Regions from separate parts of the Mesorhizobium sp. B2-5-11 genome, predicted to be linked through region 1. Evidence: predicted binding sites of a transcription regulator. Region 1 holds the regulator's gene; each other region holds the start of a gene.
The links. Region 1 encodes HrcA, which represses chaperone genes, less so after heat shock. Its sites were predicted from a motif close to GTTAGCACTCNCNNNNNGNGAGTGCTAAC; they were not measured.

Region 1 (2,265 bases):
AGGGAAAGCGCACGATGCTGTCGCTGTTGGCGACATAGATCCACTGCGGGCTGTCCCCTGGCGGATAGAAGGCGATGCCGTAGGGCCGGTTGAGATTGCGGGCGAAGATGCCGTCCCTGACAGGTTTCGCGCTGCCCTCGCCGAGACGGTAGACGCGGATCTGGTTGGCCTCGCTGTCGGCGACGAACAGGTCGCCATTGGGCGCGACACGCACGACGCGCGGATTATCGATGCCCGACGCGATCAGTTCCGCCGAAAAACCCGCCGGCAGCCGCGGCTCGGCGCCTCGAGGCCTTTGCACCGGACCGGCGCTGTTCGAAGCGGATCTGGTGACATAGGGCCGGGGCTGGTCTTGCGGCCTGATCAGCCGGCGCACGCCCGGCTCGTCGGCACGCCAGTCACCGAATGCGGCCGCGCCCTTCAGCACCGGCTCTGCCTGCTGGGCCAATGCCGTCGCGGCGAAGAGCAAGGCAGCAGGGAGCGCCACCGCGCCGGCAAGTCGGATCATCCCAGTCTCCAGCTTCTCGCTTCTTCATGCATGTCGTTGTCCCAAGACCGAGGTCACATGCACCAAGGGAACGGGCGGGCTCGGCAGTCGTTCCGGACGACACGGGGAGTTGAAGGAATTCGGGTCAGGTATCCGCGTCGAGATCGGCGTCGAGGTTCTTTTCCAGTTCGACGAGGTCGGCCGGCAGCGGCATGCCCATGGCGCGGATTTCGCGCAGCTTCTCGCGCAATTGCTCCTGCACTTCGCGCACATCCTCAGGCTGGTTGACCATCTCCTCCAGCAGCAGGCTGATCTGGGCCTTGAACGATTCCAGCGCCATCTTTTCTCTCCTCGGCCGGCTGGATCGATCCCAGCTCTCAGCGCAGCATGCGCGATATCAGCTGCGCCGTATAGTCGACCATCGGGACAATGCGGGCATAGTTGAGCCGGGTCGGGCCGATGACTCCGAGCGCGCCGACGACGCGGGCGTCCTTGTCGCGGTAAGGCGCCACGACCAGCGACGAGCCGGAGAGCGAGAAAAGCTTGTTTTCCGAGCCGATGAAGATGCGCACGCCCGGTCCCGCCTCGGCGAGGTCGAGCAGCTGGATCAGCCCGTCCTGCGTCTCCATGTCCTCGAACAGGTGGCGCAGGAGTTCGATGTCGGCCTGGGCGGTGACGTTTTCGAGCAGATTGGCGCGGCCGCGCACGATCAGGCGCGCCGGCAGGCCGCTTTCCGCGCCGGCCCACACCGCCAGCCCTTTCTCCACCAGGTCCTGCGACAGCGTGTCGAGCGCTGCCCTTGTCTCTTCCTTGATACGCTCGACCTCCGCCCGCGCCTCGGCCAGCGTACGGCCGCGAATATGGGCGTTGAGGAAATTCGAGGCCTCGTGCAATTGCGAGACGGTGATGCCGGCCGGCAGATCGATGACCCGGTTCTCGACGTCGCCGTTCTGCGACACCATCACGGTCAGCGCCTTGGTCGGTTCGAGCTGGATGAACTCGATGTGCTTAAGGGCCACCTCGTTCTTGGCGGCCAGCACCAGGCCGGCGCCGCGCGACATGCCCGACAGCATCTGGCTGGCCTCGGTCAGCATGTGTTCCAGGGTAGCGCCCGAGCCGGAGGCTCGCACCTGCGCCTCGATGCTGCGCCGCTCCTCGTCGGAGAGGTCGCCCAGTTCCATAAAGGCGTCGACGAAGAAGCGCAGGCCGGCCTGCGTCGGCAGACGGCCGGCCGAGATGTGCGGCGCGTAGATCAGGCCGAGATGTTCGAGGTCGCTCATCACGTTGCGGATGGTGGCGGGCGACAGCGAGGACGGCAGGATGCGCGACAGGCTGCGCGATCCCACGGGCTCGCCGTCCCTCAGATAGGAATCGACGATGCGCCGGAAGATGTCGCGCGAACGCATGTCGAGCGCCTGAAGTGCGGGCGCCTGAAGTGCCGGCGTGTGAAGAGCGAGCGACTGCGAAGCGGGATCGACTGCCTTGGTCATTGCGGCCATAACCTCCGGTTCAAGGATATAGACTTCGCGGCGCTGCGCGCAACCCGGTGTCGTGTTGCGCGATCACCCCGGTGTCGCCGCGTTTGCGGCCGCCGGTCCATTTTCCTTTACGCCGTGCCCCGCATGCGTCTAAAAGCCGGCCAAGATTCAAAAAAGCTGACAAGAAAGCAGGCCGAATGCGCCCCTCCAAACGCCAGTTCGACGAAATGCGCGCCATCTCCTTCGAGCGCGGCATCTCCAAACATGCCGAAGGCTCGTGCCTGGTGAAGTTCGGCGACA
Region 2 (2,265 bases), on a different contig from region 1:
GATAGCCGCGGTCGAACTGCATGCCTTCGACGACTTCGAGTTCGGTCTCGGCGGTCTTGGCTTCTTCAACCGTGATGACGCCTTCGTTGCCGACCTTCTGCATCGCTTCCGCGATCATCTTGCCGACCGACTCGTCGCCATTACCGGCGATCGTGCCGACCTGAGCAACTTCCTCGGAGGTCTTGATCTTCTTGGCGTTCTTGATCAGCGTCGCGACGACTTCGGTCACAGCCAGATCGATGCCGCGCTTCAGGTCCATCGGGTTCATGCCGGCGGCAACGGCCTTGTGGCCTTCCTGGACGATCGACTGCGCCAGAACCGTCGCGGTCGTGGTGCCGTCGCCGGCGATGTCGTTGGTCTTCGAAGCGACTTCGCGGACCATCTGCGCGCCCATGTTCTCGAACTTGTCTTCAAGCTCGATTTCCTTGGCGACGGTGACGCCGTCCTTGGTGATGCGCGGGGCGCCGAACGACTTGTCGATGACGACGTTGCGGCCCTTCGGGCCGAGCGTGACCTTCACCGCGTCGGCGAGGATGTTGACGCCGCGCAGCATGCGTTCGCGGGCATCACGGGAGAATTTGACGAGCTTCACAGCCATTTTTTTGCTCCTGGGCAATTCGGCCTAAATTCAGATTGGATGTGATGAAAGGCGACGGCGGTCAGCCGATGATGCCCATCACGTCGGATTCCTTCATGATCAGAAGGTCTTCGCCATTGAGCTTGACTTCGGTGCCCGACCACTTGCCGAACAGGATGCGGTCGCCAGCCTTGACGTCCAGCGGGACCAGCTTGCCGGTTTCGTCACGAGCACCGGAGCCGACAGCGATGATCTCGCCTTCCTGCGGCTTTTCCTTTGCCGTATCCGGGATGATGATCCCGCCCGCGGTCTTGGATTCGGATTCGACCCGCCGAACGACCACGCGGTCATGAAGCGGGCGGAACTTCGACTTTGCCATTTTTTCTTCCTCGGTGAGAGCGGTGAGAAACACCGTCCGGCCACGCCGGACAAACTGCAAAGCCCGGCTTTGCCGGACCGTTGTTAGCACTCACCGCGAGCGAGTGCTAACAACGGGAGGATTAAGGGGTAAGCCGGAGATAGTCAAGACGAAAGGGCAGGCGCATGAGCAAAATCTTGATCCAAAGCTCTCAGGCAAGGCGACCACTTTGAACACTCCTGCTGACTTCGTCATTTGGCATTCTCGGCAGCGCGTTTCGACAATTTATGTTCGCCTACCATTCCCAGCGGCTTTGGAGTGCTAAGAGCCTGTGAATTTCTTTGAAGATCCGTTGCAACGCCTGCGCGCTGCGGGGAGTGCTGATCAGGCAGCGAGACTTGCGAACTTCTTGTGCCAGGAGGCATTCGGATTGAAGGCCGTATCTCGCTTGTGGTTTGCTCAAACCCAGGACGCAGGGGTTGCTGCCGCTTACTTACATTTTGTCGGCCAGCCCGCTACGGCTGTCGCCGCATCACCGCACCTGCACACGGGTGCGCCTCGCGAGGAAGTTCATTCGGGAACAAACCCACTCGGAGTGCTGGTAGTCGGCAAGTGGTTTTGTTGCTGCCAAGCTCATCAGGTGCGCTCAATCCGCCGCGGCACCCCCCGTCTCACAATGGACTATGGCGCGTTTGATCCACACCAGAGCCGCCCCGGTAGGATCGGCTCCGTCGGTCAGACCAGACGGTGGCTGACTTTTCTAAACTCCAACCAATCAGGGGCGCCTCTAAACTCCAACCAATCAGGGGCGCCAGGAACAGGTCTGGGAGTGGGTCGCGAGTGACATCCGTACGCGAGGCAGCGCGCCTCCTCCAAGGGTGAAGATGCTCGCAGCCGAACTTGATCTGCCACATGCCGGCTTTGAAGTTCGTCGAAGCGAGAATAACCGTTGCTGGCGAAGTGACCCTGCATTACACCTGTGTAGCTTGGCATAGGTTGGGGACAGATTGTCTAAATAGTCCTGCGGGGCCGAGGGCCGACTTCCTCGAACCCGTCCGAGTAGAAATCGACGTGCGTTTCCATTTTGGTTGCGCGGGTGCTCCAACCTCAAGTCGCTTCCAACCACGAGCGCGGCTTTCCCGCACAGCGACCTCGAGCAGACAAGGGGCAATCATTGGAGCGCATCTCGGGTCGAACATACAGCTCCGAAATCTGGCCGGACTTGCCTCCTGCATAGATCGCCGTGCACTCATTCAGTACGACTATGCCGGCCGGCTCGCCACATTCATTTCGTTGGCAAGCACTGTCGCCGCGCTTTGTTTGACGAAGT
Region 3 (2,265 bases), on a different contig from region 1:
TGGAAGGGCAAGAGCTTGCCCGCTCCGACTTTCCCCGACATTCGAGGCCATTTTCGTGCGTGAACCGTCGCTGTTGCCCGTCTTTGGAAAACTTGGCGCCAAGGGACCCCGTGCCGTTACGGTGGAACCGGTCCCGTCGGCAGGTATCGCCCCGCGGCTGCGGGAGGCGCTGGCCGCCCATGGCGGCATGGTGTTGAAGCTGTCGGTCGTCGCCTGGACGATATCGGTCCTGGGCATGGTCTTCTTCATGTTGCAGGGCTGAGGCAAATGGCCAACCGCTACGCACTGCGCATGGACTTGCCCCAAAGCTGGGCCATCATCGACGTCTTCACCGGCCAGCCCGTCGTCGTCAGGCAAAGGGCGATGGTCGGCATGAGCCCGCGCGACGCCAACGCCATGGTCGATCAGATGAATGTCCGGGACGTCAAGCGCCGGGAGAAGGCGGAGCGTAAATCCTGATCCAGCGCCGTCCGCCTGTCGTCTCAGCGGAAGTCGTCGGCCGTCAGCACATACATGCTCTTGCGCGTGCGGTCATAGGCCTTTGACGCTACGTCGCGGATGACACTGCTCTCGGTGTCGAAGGTGGCGAGATAGCCGGCTTCATTGGCTGCCGTCGCCGGCTGCATCCTCGTCATGGCATCGGCGGCGACCGAGAAGGAAATCTGGAACATGCCGTCATAGCCGACGAACCGGATGCGCTTGCCGGCCTCGTCGTAGCTGCGGCTGCGGTTGGGGAAGGTCAGGCTCATGATTTTGCCTCCGTCGTTTTCTTCACCGCGCGTTTCTTCTTCGGCGTCGGGTTCAGGGCCTCGGCCACGCGGTCGGCTTCTTCCTTGGCCAGCCGCAATTGCCTCAGCCTTGCCGTCTTGATCTCCCTGGCCCTCGCTTCGGACATATATTCGGCGGTTGCCTTGTTGCGCTCCGCCGTCTTCTTCTGCTTGTCGACAAAGCGCGCTTCAGCTTTTTCCATGATCGTCTGGTTGCCGTCGGCCATCGAGGAAATCTCCCTTGCGTCTGAAATCGTGAAAATGAACTTGTCCGATAAATAGGCACTCTGCCGGGAAAATTCAAATTTTTGAAATATTTGGTCGTTTTCCGACCCGATGAAACCGGGCGCCGAAATAATACTATGATTATTCAATATCCGCTCGGAATAAATTTTGGCACTCCTATCTATCGAGTGCCAAAGAGCCTATAGAAGGGGGCGGCCGCCTATGCCGGCCCCAGAAAGAAGTTCTCATGAAATTTCGGCCACTCCACGACCGCGTCGTCATCCGGCGCGCCGAAGGCGATATCAAATCCAAGGGCGGCATCATCATTCCCGACAATGCCAAGGAAAAGCCGCAGGAAGGCGAAGTGATCGCGGTTGGTCCCGGCGCCCGCGACGAAAACGGCGCACTTGTTCCGCTCGACGTCAAGGCCGGCGACTTGATCCTGTTCGGCAAATGGTCGGGCACGGAGGTCAAGATCGACGGCGAGGATCTTCTGATCATGAAGGAAGCCGACATCATGGGCGTTATCGAAAAGAGCGTCGAAGCCAAGAAGGCCGCCTGACTGAAGCGCCGCGCCTCTGCGCGGTGACGGCTCCACTCCAAATGCGAACTGGATAAAATCATGTCTGCCAAGGAAATCAAATTCTCCACCGATGCGCGCGACCGTATGCTGCGCGGCGTCGAGATCCTCACCAATGCGGTCAAGGTCACGCTCGGCCCCAAGGGCCGCAACGTCATCATCGACAAGGCCTATGGGGCGCCGCGCATCACCAAGGACGGCGTCACCGTCGCCAAGGAAATCGAGCTTGCCGACAAGTTCGAGAACATGGGCGCGCAGATGGTGCGCGAAGTGGCCTCGAAGACCAACGACCTCGCCGGCGACGGCACCACCACTGCCACGGTGCTGGCCGCCTCGATCCTGCGCGAAGGCGCCAAGCTGGTTACCGCCGGCATGAACCCGATGGACCTCAAGCGCGGCATCGACCAGGCCGTCGCGGCCGTCGTCGTGGAAATCAAGGCGAAGGCCAAGAAGGTCAAGTCGTCGGCCGAGATCGCGCAGGTCGGCACAATCGCCGCCAATGGCGATGCCAGCGTCGGCGAGATGATCGCCAAGGCGATGGACAAGGTCGGAAATGACGGCGTCATCACCGTCGAGGAAGCCAAGACCGCGAACACCGAACTCGACGTCGTCGAAGGCATGCAGTTCGACCGCGGCTATCTCTCGCCCTATTTCGTCACCAATGCCGACAAGATGCGCGCGGAGCTGGAAGAG

Region 2: groES (co-chaperone GroES) is a predicted target of HrcA. The motif match lies at 1,039-1,067, and genes of this name have one in related genera.
Region 3: FJ490_RS15395 (co-chaperone GroES) is a predicted target of HrcA. The motif match lies at 1,160-1,188, and genes of this name have one in related genera.

The regions. Positions count from the first base shown of each region.
Region 1 is NZ_VFUK01000002.1:505,676-507,940, reverse strand. It holds gene FJ490_RS09760 (sorbosone dehydrogenase family protein) at 1-508, opposite strand, end outside; gene FJ490_RS09755 (hypothetical protein) at 633-827, opposite strand; gene hrcA (heat-inducible transcriptional repressor HrcA) at 865-1,977, opposite strand; gene rph (ribonuclease PH) at 2,163-2,265, shown strand, end outside.
Region 2 is NZ_VFUK01000014.1:116,080-118,344, reverse strand. It holds gene groL (chaperonin GroEL) at 1-598, opposite strand, end outside; gene groES (co-chaperone GroES) at 660-956, opposite strand.
Region 3 is NZ_VFUK01000004.1:300,537-302,801, reverse strand. It holds gene FJ490_RS15415 (hypothetical protein) at 56-262, shown strand; gene FJ490_RS15410 (hypothetical protein) at 268-459, shown strand; gene FJ490_RS15405 (DUF1488 domain-containing protein) at 483-749, opposite strand; gene FJ490_RS15400 (hypothetical protein) at 746-994, opposite strand; gene FJ490_RS15395 (co-chaperone GroES) at 1,240-1,554, shown strand; gene groL (chaperonin GroEL) at 1,615-2,265, shown strand, end outside.